Linked DNA regions of Amycolatopsis sp. NBC_01488. The protein of the gene in region 2 binds, or shares a complex with, the protein of the main gene of each other region. Links are inferred from orthologs where the notes say so. Each region holds a gene or a part of one and is shown on either strand. Other genes may lie near its edges.

Region 1 (4,073 bases), 5.5 Mb from region 2 along the record:
GGCCGCGACCGCGCCGCGGTGCACGCACTCGACGAGGCACACGCCCGGGAACAGCGGCAGTCCCGGGTAGTGGCCCGCGAAGACCGGTTCGATCTCGCGGACCGCGAAGCGGGCTTTCGAGTGCCAGCCGCCGTCCGCCTGGACGCCGGTCTCCAGCACCTCCACCGCACCCCGGACCGGGCTCGCCGTCCCGGTCAACGCTCGTGCCCCGGCAGCCCGAAGACACCGCAGGCGACGGACCCGTCCGCGTCGGCCGACGTCACCACGGCGATCCGCGCGCCCGTCTCGGCCTCGCCGAGCGCGGCGACCACGCCGAAGCACGCCGACGCGGCACCGGTGTCCCCGATCAGCGCACCGACGTCGAGAAGCTGGGCCGCGCCGAACACCGCGTCGAGGACCTCGGTTTCCTGCGCACCGGTCCGGCCGCCCGCCCCGGAGGGCACGACGACGTCCACCGCGGCCGGGTCGACGCCGGCTTCGGCCAGCGCCGCGAGCACGCAGCCGCGCAATGCTTCGCGCAGGTCGTCGCTCGCGAAGACCCGGGACGTGATGGCCAACGCCCGCGGTCGGCCCGCGGCCGCGGTCCCGGCTCGCTCCAGCAGCATCATGCAGGCGCCCTCGCCGAGCGGCCGGGGCGCCGGCCCGTCCTCGCGGCCGTGGAAGTCGAGCCACGCCCGGTCGGCGGAGTACTCCTCGGCCCCGCCCACGAGCACCGTGTCGGCTCGCCCGCGGGCGAGCAGCCGGGTCGCGTAGCGGAACGCCGACAGGCCCGAAACCCGGCCGCTGGCCAGGGTGACGTTGGGCCCGTTCAGCCCGTACCAGATCGCGCAGCGGCCGGCGGCGCAGTTCATCACCGTGTTGGGCATGCGGGCCGGGTCGACGTGGTAGGGCTTGTCCCCGAGCAGCGACGACCGCGTGAAGTCCATCATGCTCTGCGTGCTCCCGCTCGTCGCGAGCACCAGTCCCGTGCCGCCGGGCGCGGCCCCGGCGTCGAAGACCTGCCCCACCGCCGTGACGGCCAGCGCCGTCACCCGGTCCATCGCGCGGGTTCCCTTGCGGCCCAGCACTTCCCGGACGTCGAAGTCCGGGACGGCGTGGCCGCGTTCGCCGGGCACCCCGCCCTCGGCCGCTGCGGTGTGGCGAGCGGGCTCGCCGGTGCGCAGCCCGTCCAGGAAATGTTTGCGGTCGATCCCGAAGGGCGACACCGCGGACCACGCGGTGATCACCGCGCCGGTCGCCGTTGCGCTCATCTGCTCACTCCCTCACTGCGTGGTGGTCTGGTCCCGCGGCCCGCGCTACGCTGCCCGGCCCGAGCCGGCCAGGGCCGGGTAGCGGCCGAGGACCACGCTCGCGTTGTTGCCGCCGAACGCCATCCCGTTGTTCTGCACGACGTCGATCTCGGCGTCGACGGCGTGGTTGGGGACGCAGTCGACCGCGCACTCGGGGTCGGTCTCGACGTGGTTGATGGTCGGGAACACGAAGCCCTCGCGGATCGCCAGCGCGCCGGCGATCGCGGCGAGCGCGCTGGCCGCCCCCATGGTGTGGCCGAGCATGGACTTCAGCGAAACCGTGCGCGGGGCGTCGGGGCCGAAGACGTCGTGGATGGCACCGCATTCGGTGACGTCGTTCGCCTTGGTGCCGGTTCCGTGCGCGGAGACGAGGTCGACCTGGGCCGGGTCGAGCCCGGCGTCGTCGAGGGCCAGCCGCATGCACTGCGCGACGCCGTCCTGGTTCGGTGCCACCTGGTGGTAAGCGTCGCAGTTCAGGCCGTACCCCAGTACCTCCGCGTGGATCCGCGCGCCGCGGGCGAGCGCGGAGTCCAGCGTCTCCAGCAGGAGCACGCCGGCGCCCTCGCCGGTGAGGATGCCCTTGCGGCCGATGTCGAACGGACGGCAGTTGTCCGGCGCGATCGTGCCCAGCCGGTAGAACCCGGCAAAGGTCTTGCGGCAGATGGCGTCCGCGCCGCCGCACAGCGCGAACTCGGCCTCGCCCGCCTTCACCGCGTCGAAGCCGTAGCCGAGCGCGTAGTTGCCCGCCGAGCACGCCGTGGCGATGGTGGTCGCCTCGACGTCGCCGAGCGCCAGTTCACGGGCGATCGCCGTGGACAAGCGGCTCGGCGGCACGCGCCGGACCGCCTGCGGCGCCAGTGATTCCGGGCCGCCGGCGATGCCGGCCGCGGCCAGTTCGTCCAGCTCGTTCGATTCGCCGTCGGTCGTCCCGATCGCCACCATCCCGCGCCGGGACCGCAGCAGATCGGGGGTCAGGCCGGCGTCCTCGAGGGCCATCCGGGCCGCGGCCACCGCGAACCGGGTGGCCCGGCCGAGTGACTCCACCGGCAGGTTCCGGATCCAGTCGCCGGGATCGAACCCGCGCACCTCGCAGCCGCGGGAGTGCTCGAACCCGGTGGTGTCGAACCCGGTGATGTCCCGGGCGCCGCTGCGCCCGGCCCGCAGGCCGGCCGCGAACTCGGTGGCGCCGAGGCCGATGCTCGACAGCGCGCCGAGCCCGGTGAGCACCACCCGGTGGCCGGTCACCAGCCCGCGCTCTCTGCGACCACTTCGTGCACGGCGGTCAGGTTCACCATCCGCGGCAGCTCGGCCTGCTCGATGGTCACCTTGAACTCCTTCTCCAGCAACGCGAGGATCTCGATCGCGAGCAGCGAGTCGGCGCCGTGGTCGTCGATGAAGAGGCTGGTCGGGGTCATCTCGTCCTCGTCGATCTCCAGGACGTCGCAGACGATCTCCTTGATCCGGGCGGTGCGCGAGGAGGTTTCGGTACTGGTCATCTTCGTGCTTCCTTCGGTTCGGGGGTTATTCGGCGTGTTTGGCGGCGAGGCTGCGCGGACGCAGGTCCCGCCAGTTCTCCTCGACGTAGGCGAGGCAGGCCGCGCGGTTCTCCGGGCCGTGCACGCGGTCCCACCCATCGGGCAGTTCGGCGAAGACGGGCCAGAGGGCGTGCTGGCCTTCGGCGTTGACGACCACGTGGAAGGTGCCCGTCTCGTCGTCGAAGGGGTTGGTCACCGATCGCTCCTTTCGTTCGCGAGGTACTTTTCGATTGCCTCGCCGACCCGCCGCAGCGGCTCGGCTCCGGTCATGGCGTCGTGCCCGGCCGGCAGGCCGGTCACGGTCACCGCACCGTCCACATGGGACGTCCAGGCCGCGGCCGTGCGATTGTCCGCGTCGGCGGCCGCGGCGAAGTGCAGCAGCGTGCCGTGGAACGTCCGCGGGACGAACTCCGCCTGCAGCTTCAGGTTGTTGCGCCAGGCGGCGAAACACCGCTTCAGCTGCTCCGCGGTCAGCTCGGCCAGCGGGTTGGCTTCCCGCGCGAACAGCTCGCGCAGGCCGGCGAAGTCGGGGCCGTGCACGGGTTCCTCGTCGCCGCGGTAGCCGAAGAACCGGAGCACGATCGCCGCGAGCTCCTCGTCGTCCGGCAGGGCGTCGTCGCCCCCCGGCGCGCTGTCGAGGCTCACCAGCAGCGCCACCTGCTCGCCCTCGTCCTGCAGCCGGCAGGCGATCTCGTGCGCGACCACGCCGCCGAACGACCAGCCCAGCAGGTGGTAGGGCCCGTGCGGCTGGGCCCGCCGGATCTCCGCCAGGTAGTCGGCCGCCATCGCGCCGACGTCGGCGGGCAAGGCGGCGTCGTCGACGATCCCGCGCGCCTGCAGGCCGTGCAGCGGCCGGTCGGCCAGGTGCGCGGCGAGCCCGTGGTAGGACCAGCTGACGCAGCCGGCCGGGTGGACGCAGAACAGCGGCTCGCGGCTGCCTTCCCGGCGCAGCGGGAGCAGGACGTCGAAGGACGTTCCCCCTTCGCTGCTCTCGATCCGCCGGGCCAGCCGCGCCGGTGTGGGGTGGTCGAACAGGTCGCGGATGCCGAGCCCGCCGGCCAGGCGCTCGCGGACGCGGCTCAGCAGCCGGGTCGCCAGCAGCGAATGACCGCCCAGGGCGAAGAAGTCGTCGTGCAGGCCGACCGCGGGCACGCCGAGCACCTCGGCGAACGCCGCGCACAGCAGGTCTTCGGCCGGGGTCCGCAGCCGGTCGTGGCCCGCCGTGGCCGGGACCACCGGCGCGGGCAGG
Region 2 (7,446 bases):
TTGGTGGTCTTGGTGGTCTTGGTGGACGCCTTCGCCGTCTTCGGGGCCGCCTTCGCCCGTGGCCGCTTCGCGCCCGGGACGATCCGCGGCCGGCGCTTGCGGCCGCCGGTGCGGCGACCCGCGTCGGCGTAGCGCTGCAGCAGCTCACGCAGTGCGTCGGCGTTGGCGAAGGAGAGGTCGATGTCGTAGTCGACGCCGTCGATCCCGAACCCGACGGTCTCGGCGGCGGGCTCGCCGGTGAGATCGTCCAGGACCCGCACAGCCGTGTTCTTGGCCACGACAAACCTCCCGTGCTCGAACGTGGTATTCGCGCGCACCGGGCCGACGGCACCCGGGCCGCCGATGTCCTGCAGCTTCGGAGACGAGGATAGCCGCTGGCTTGCGCGAACTCGCGTGGTGGTGTGCGCTGAAGCCATGTCTGGACAGACTTTTGACGTAGTGGTGATCGGCGCGGGTCCGGTGGGGGAGGTGGCCGCCGAGCGGGCGGCCCGCGGAGGCCTCAAGGTCGCCCTCGTCGAGCACGAGCGCTTCGGTGGCGAGTGCTCCTACTGGGCCTGCATCCCGAGCAAGGCGTTGCTGCGGCCGGGAAACCTCCTGGCCGCGGCGAAGCGGATCCCCGGCGTGCCGGTCGGTGACCGGCTCGACCCCGCGGCGGTCTTCGCGCGCCGGGACTGGTTCACCGGCAAGGGCGACGACTCGGGGCAGGTCGAGTGGGCCCGCGGCGCCGGCATCGAGCCGATCCGCGGCCACGGCGCGCTCAGCGGCGAGCGGGAGGTGACCCTCGACGACGGCCGCGTGCTGACCGCGCGGCACGCGGTGATCGTGTGCACCGGCAGCGTGCCGAGCACGCCGTCGATCCCCGGGCTCGACACGATCCGGCCGTGGGGTTCGCGCGAGGCGACGTCGGCGGAGTCGGTGCCGCGCCGGCTGGGCGTGCTCGGGGGCGGGGTGGTCGGCGTCGAGATGGCGCAGGCGTTCGCGTCGCTGGGCTCGGAGGTCCACCTGGTGATCACCGGCGAGCGGCCGCTGCCGCGCAACGCCGCGTTCGCCGGCGACCTCGTGCTGCACGGGCTGCGCGAAGCCGGCGTGTACGTGCACACGGAGTCGGGCGTTTCCGAGGTGTCCGACACCGGGAACGGGACCGAGGTGGTGCTCAAGGACGGCGAGCGGCTCGTCGTCGACGAGTTCCTCGTGGCGACCGGCCGCCGGCCCGCGACGGCCGGGCTCGGGCTCGAGGCGTTCGGCGTCGAGCCCGGTCACGCGCTGGAGGTCGACGACACCGGCCGGGTGTCCGCAGTGGACGGTGACTGGCTGTTCGCGGCGGGCGACGTCACCGGCCGCGCCCCGCTGACCCACCAGGGCAAGTACGGCGCCCGCGCGGCGGGCGACACGGTGGCGGCGCTGGCCGCGGGCACGCCGGTGTCCTCGGAGCCGTGGAGCCGCTTCACCGCCACCGCCGACCACCACGCGGTGCCGCAGGTGGTGTTCACCGACCCGGAGGTCGCGGCCGTCGGCCTGGCGGACGCGCGGCCCGGCTCGGCCGACCGCGTCGTCGACATCGACATCGCGGTGGCGGGCTCGTCGCTGCACGCGGACGGCTACACCGGCAAGGCCCGGATGGTCGTCGACACCGAGCGGAACGTCCTGCTCGGCGTGACGTTCGTCGGCCAGGACGTCTCGGAGCTGCTGCACTCGGCGACGATCGCGATCGTCGCCGAGGTCCCGCTCGACCGGCTGTGGCACGCGGTGCCGTCGTTCCCGACGATCAGCGAGGTCTGGCTGCGGCTGCTGGAGGCGTACGGCCTCTGAGTCACTGCGCGGGCAGGTCCAGGGCGGCTTTCGCGGCCCTGGCCAGGCCGGGATCGTCCGGAGTGGACGGTCCCGGCGCCCAGACCGCCTGCACGAGCCGCACGGACGTGCCCTCGACCTTCGAGGTGTAGGCGGCGTTTTCGAAGCGCGGCGCGGGCGTGGCGCCCCACGTGCCGGTCTCGGAGGCGAGGTCGAGGATCCCGCCCCCGCCGGGAGTGTCGGCCACGGTCTTGAAGGCGGCGGCCTGCGCGGCATCGGGGAACTCGACGATCCCGACGGTGACAGCGGCGCCCCGCCCGTCGACGGTGGCGGCGTAGGAGGCGCGCCGGACGCCGGAGCAGCTGGTCTGCTGCAGGCTGGCCTGGGCGTCCCCGAAGGCGTGGGAGGCGCACCGCTGGTCGTGGTCGGCGGCGCGCAGGGAGAACTGGAGGCTCTGCGCGGGAGCCGTCGAGCTCTGCGGCGGCGGCTGGGTCGCGGGTGTGGGCGGCCCGGTGGGCGCGGAGACGGTGTCATCCCCCGAGGTGGCAACGGCGATCGCGGCGACGACGAGAGCGACCAGCAGACCGATGGCGGCCAAGGGGAGCCAGCGGACGGTCTTCGAGGTCGAGGCTTCGCGGGGCGCGGGGCGCGGAGTGGGGAACGCGCGCGGTTCGGGCTCCGGGGGCAGGGTGATCTGGCCGAGCGTGACGGGCCGGGGTGGGTTCGGCTTGGGTTCGGCCGGTCCGGGCTCGGCGGGGAAGGCGAGATTCTCGGTTCGTTCGGTGTCACTCTGCTGGGCGGAGCCGGGTCGAGCCCTGTCGCGTGGGGGAGAGGGGAGTACTTCGGTGCGCTCGGAGTCGGCGGAAAGCGCGGAGGAGCCTGCGGGATCCGCTTCCGCGGCTGGCGTTCCGGAACTTGCGGCCGGGCTGAGCCGAGGTTCGGCGGGCCCCGAGTTCTCGGCGCGAGTGTGCGCAGGCCCGGCGGGCGCCGCGGCAGCCGGCTCTTCGGGGGAGTTGGCGAGATCCGCTTCGGGCGCGGGTTCTTCGGCCGGGGATCCGGTCGGCTCGGGGTTTGCGGTGGAGGTGGGCGCCGGTTCGGTGGGCCCCGGAACTCCGGCGGCAGCGAGCGTCGGTTTGGTGGGCTCGGGGTTTTCGGCGGCGGCGAGGGTCGGTTCGGTGGCGTCTGGGTTTGCGGCAGAGGTGAGCGTTGGCTCGGTGGATTCCGAGTCTTCGGTAGGTGCGAGCGCCGGTTCGGTGCGCCCCGGAACTCCGGCAGAGGCGGGCGTCGGCCCGTGGTCCTCCGAGTCAGCGACAGGAGCGGACTCCGGCTCGGTGGGCCCTTCGCTGGGGGCCGGTGCGGGATCGGGCGAAGCCGGGGTTTTGGTCTGCCAAACGGCCGGCCCCGCTCCCGCGCCGTCCGAACGGGCCGCGACCGGGGGACCGGCCACCGCCGAACCCGCTACCGGGCCTGCCTTGCCCGGGGCCGGGGCTGCCGCTTGCTCGGGCACCGGCGGCGCACTGTCCCAAAGGGACTCCGGTGGCGAGTCGTCCGTGAAGCGGCTGAAACCCTCTCCCACCAGGATGTCGTCCGAAAACTCCGGGGCATCCGGTGCCAGCCCGCGGATCAGCGCCCGCACCTGGTCGACCGACCGGGGCCGGTGCGCCGTGGCCAGCGAGACCGTCGCCGCCAGCATCGTCGTCGGGGTCGGGTGCAGGACCCGGACCGGGCCCGCCAGGTCGCCCGCCGGCTGGTCGACCGTCTCCACGTACGGTCCTACCGCGACGATCGTCCCCACCGGCGCGGTGCCCGGGACCAGGGAAAGGATCCGCTGCTCGCACGCCTGGGAGATGTCCAGTGCCTCCGTCGCCGGGTTGATCGCGTCGTCGTCGGCGATCAGTGGCCAGCCGTCGGCCTTCCACGCCGCTCCCAGCGGGGCTTCCAGCCGCAGCGCCGGGTCCGGGAGGTCCACGCCGATCACGATGATCACCCCGTGGGGGAGCAGGACCACCGCCTCGATCGGGCGCTCGGTCACCGAGCCGACGCCGACCAGGGCGATCCCGCCGATGACGGTGCTGCCACGGCCGAGGGACGCCAGTGCCGCCCGGACGTCGTCGGCCACCCGGGACTGCTGCCGCTCCAGGCGCACCAGTCGCACCGAAATCCCTCCCTGCTCGTCGTTCCGGGTCATCACGCTAGCGCGCCCGGCGCAAGGAACCGTGCGACACGGGGACGACGCGGCCGCGTGCCCTCCGAAAGTGGTGCCCCGGGTGACTTGTGGTGTTCGTGTGGCCAAACAGCACGGTTGGGGTGCAGAATGTGCTACAACGCATCGGAGGCGGCATTCGGGAGCCGCACTGAGGCCGCGCTGCAGCTCGGAGTAGGGCGTAGGGGAAGACGTCCCTCGTCGAGCAACAAGCGGAGGTAGCAGTGAGCACCCGTGGCAGCACCCGAGGTGTGGTGTACGTCCACTCGTCGCCGTCTGCGGTGTGTCCGCACGTCGAGTGGGCCATTTCGGGCACCCTGGGTGCCCGCGTTGACCTGAAGTGGACGGCGCAGCCGGCCAGTCCGGGTCAGCTTCGCGCCGAGTGCGGCTGGCGCGCGCCCGCGGGCTCCGGCGCCAAACTGGCGGCGGCGCTCAAGGCGTGGCCGATGATTCGGTTCGAGGTCACCGAAGAGCCCAGCGCGGGCGTCGACGGCGAACGGTTCTGCTTCGCGCCCGGCCTCGGCCTGTGGCACGGGCGGACCAGCGCCAACGGCGACATCGTGGTGGGCGAAGACCAGCTGCGCGCGCTCGTCGCCATGACCCGCGGAGGTGAGTCGCTCGCGCACAAGCTCGACGAGCTCCTCGCCGCGAGCTGGGACGAGGCGCTCGAGCCCTACCGCCACGCCGGCGACGGCGCACCGGTGACCTGGTTGCACCAGGTCGGCTGACCGGGGCGAACGGCTTCCGGCGGGCGGCCCGGCGCGACCACGGGTGATCCCGGCGCGCCGGGCCGTCCGCGTCCGGGCGCGGGCACCCACCCTGCTGTACCGGCGTGCCCTGCCCGGGCCGGTACGCTCTGCGGGGTGACCACCCCAGCTCCCCGCTCCCGCCAGCGCTGGCTGGCACCCGTCGTGGTCGTGGTGCTCTCCCTCACCGTGGGCGCCAGCCTGCTGGCGCGCGAGCTCTACCGCCGGCCCGACCAGCCCGCCGACGACACCTCCGCCGCGCAGCCGGCGCCGTCCTCGGCCGGTGCCGGCGCCGAGTCGGGCACCGTCCGGATGAGCGACGACGCGCAGGCGCACCCGCAGGCCGAGGCCGTGCGCGAGCTGCTGGTGAAGTACTTCCACGCCATCAACGCCAAGGAGTACCAGGCGTGGACGAGCGTGGCCAGCGCCCAGCGCGTGTCGGAGCAGACACCGACGAACTGGAAGAACGGCGTCCGCACCACAAAGGACAGTAACGCGTTCGTCTACCGGATCGAGCGCGGCGCCGGCTCCTCGCTGCGAGTCCTGGTCGGGTTCACGAGCGAGCAGAACGTCGCGGACGCGCCCACGTATTTCCCCGAGCCGTGCATCAAGTGGCGGCTCGTGCTGCCGGTGATCGTCGAGGACAACGCCCTGAAGATCGACTCCGTCGAGAAGGGCCCGCCACCCGAGCACGAAAAATGCTGAACCAAGAAGGGCCCGGCCGAAGCCGGGCCCTTCTTCGTGCTGGTGGAACTCAGGCAGCCGGGGTGAACAGCAGCGCGGTGTTGTGCCCGCCGAAGCCGAACGAGTTGCTGATCGCCGCGGTCAGTTCGACCTTGCGCGCCTCACCCGAGACGACGTCCAGCTGCACCCGCGGGTCCAGGTCCGTCAGGTTCAGCGTCGCCGGCACGATGCCGTGGTAGAGCGACAGGATCGTGATGATCCCCTCCACCGCGCCGGCGCCGCCGACGAGGTGGCCCAGCGCGCCCTTCGGCGCCGTCACGACCGGGTGTTCCCCGACCGCGTTGCGGATCGCCGCCGCTTCGCCGATGTCACCGACCACAGTGGACGTCGCGTGGGCGTTCACGTGCCCGACCTCCGCCGGCGTCACGCCGGCCATCTTCATCGCCGCGCGCATCGCGGCGATCTGGCCGATGCCCTCGGGGTGGTTGCCCGTGATGTGGTAGGCGTCCGAGGTGATGCCGTGCCCGGCGATCGTCGCGTAGATCCGCGCTCCGCGGGCCTTCGCCTGGTCCGCCCGCTCGAGGATGACCACGCCGGAGCCCTCGCCGAGGACGAAGCCGTCGCGGCTCGCGTCGAACGGCCGCGACGCGCTCGCCGGGTCGTCGTTGCGCGTGGACACGGTGCGGGCCTGGGCGAACCCGGCCAGCGTGATCGGGTGGATGCACGCTTCGGCACCACCAGCGACCACGACGTCCGCACGCCCGGAGCGGATCATCTCCACCCCGCTCGCGATGCCTTCGGCACCCGAAGCGCAGGCCGAGGCCGGGGAATGCACCCCGGCCCGCGCCTTCAGGTCGATGCCCACGTGCGCGGCCGGGCCGTTCGGCATCAGCATCGGCACGGTCAGCGGCGACACCTTGCGGAGACCCTGCTGGTGCAACAGGTCGTTCTGGGTGAGCAGGGTGACCGGGCCGCCGACGCCGGTGCCGATCGACACGCCGAGGCGGTCGGGGTCGACGTCGGTGTGCTCGTCCGTCGGTTCCGCATACCCGGCGTCGGCCCACGCCTGGCGGGCGGCGATCAGTGCGACCTGCTCGCAGCGGTCCAGCCGGCGGGCCTGCACCCGCGGAAGGACCTCCGACGGATCGACGGCCAGCATGCCGCCGATCTTGACCGGCAGCTGCAGCTCCTCGACCCAGTCGGCCTCGATCGCCCGGATCCCGCTCCGCCCGGCCAGCAGACCGTCCCAGGTGGACGTCACGTCCCCGCCGAGCGGTGTGGTGGCGCCGAGACCGGTGATCACGACGTCGATGTTGCTCATGGGAGTCTCCTCAAGGAGGGAACAGACTTACTTGGAGTTGGCCGACACGTAGTTGACGGCGTCGCCCACGGTCTTGAGGTTGGCGAGCTCGTCGTCCGGGATCTTGACGCCGAACTTGTCCTCGGCCTGCACGGCGATCTCGACCATCGACAGCGAGTCGATGTCCAGGTCGTCCACGAACGACTTCTCGGCGGTGACGTCGTCCTGAGCCACACCGGCCACCTCTTCGACGATCTCGGCGAGGCCGGCGAGGATCTCAGCGTTGTCAGCCATGGGGTAGTTCCCTTCTCGGTCCATCTGGGGGTCTTGGGTTGCCCGTGGGCGAATGCCCGCGGGGAGCGTAACGGTGATCGATCAGGGGCAGACGAACGCCTGCCCGGCGTAGGACAGGCCCGCGCCGAACCCGACCGCCAGCACCACGTCGCCGGACTTCGCCGTCCCGGCCTTGCGCATGTGGTCCAGCGCGAGGGGGATGGACGCCGACGAGGTGTTGCCGGAGTACTTGATGTCGTCGGCGACGACCATGTCGTCGCGGGCGCCGTTGGCCCGCAGCTTCTTCGCGATCGCCTCGACGATGCGGAGGTTCGCCTGGTGCGGGATCAGCACGTCCACATCGGACGGCTTGAGCCCGGCGACCTCCAGCGCGCGCATGGCGATCGGCGCGATCTGGGTGGTCGCCCACCGGAAGACCGACTGGCCCTCCT

Evidence for each region. Proteins that work in one complex are often made in the same cells at the same time.
Region 1: the proteins of OG738_RS00185 (region 2) and OG738_RS26665 are in contact, whole or in part, in a solved structure (PDB 6OKG), measured with the Escherichia coli proteins. The link is inferred for Amycolatopsis sp. NBC_01488 from one-to-one orthologs.

What each region holds. Positions count from the first base shown.
Region 1 is NZ_CP109434.1:5,585,317-5,589,389, reverse strand. What follows is about bases 1,159-4,073. They hold OG738_RS26665 (phosphopantetheine-binding protein), read right to left. Parts: upstream 2,786-4,073; coding sequence 2,531-2,785; downstream 1,159-2,530. Other genes in these bases: OG738_RS26655 (non-ribosomal peptide synthetase), read right to left, coding at 3,017-4,073; OG738_RS26660 (MbtH family protein), read right to left, coding at 2,811-3,020; OG738_RS26670 (beta-ketoacyl-[acyl-carrier-protein] synthase family protein), read right to left, coding at 1,296-2,534; OG738_RS26675 (beta-ketoacyl synthase N-terminal-like domain-containing protein), read right to left, coding at 1,159-1,250. Outside these bases: OG738_RS26680 (3-hydroxyacyl-ACP dehydratase FabZ family protein), read right to left, coding at 1-165; more of OG738_RS26675, read right to left, coding at 195-1,158. UniProt on the Escherichia coli protein: Carrier of the growing fatty acid chain in fatty acid biosynthesis.
Region 2 is NZ_CP109434.1:43,497-50,942, reverse strand. What follows is about bases 4,618-7,446. They hold OG738_RS00185 (beta-ketoacyl-[acyl-carrier-protein] synthase family protein), read right to left. Parts: upstream 6,743-7,446; coding sequence 5,492-6,742; downstream 4,618-5,491. Other genes in these bases: OG738_RS00175 (beta-ketoacyl-ACP synthase III), read right to left, coding at 7,097-7,446; OG738_RS00180 (acyl carrier protein), read right to left, coding at 6,770-7,015; OG738_RS00190 (hypothetical protein), read left to right, coding at 4,855-5,442; OG738_RS00195 (DUF3145 domain-containing protein), read left to right, coding at 4,618-4,719. Outside these bases: OG738_RS00210 (Lsr2 dimerization domain-containing protein), read right to left, coding at 1-278; OG738_RS00205 (dihydrolipoyl dehydrogenase family protein), read left to right, coding at 415-1,809; OG738_RS00200 (hypothetical protein), read right to left, coding at 1,811-3,943; more of OG738_RS00195, read left to right, coding at 4,216-4,617. UniProt on the Escherichia coli protein: Involved in the type II fatty acid elongation cycle. Catalyzes the elongation of a wide range of acyl-ACP by the addition of two carbons from malonyl-ACP to an acyl acceptor.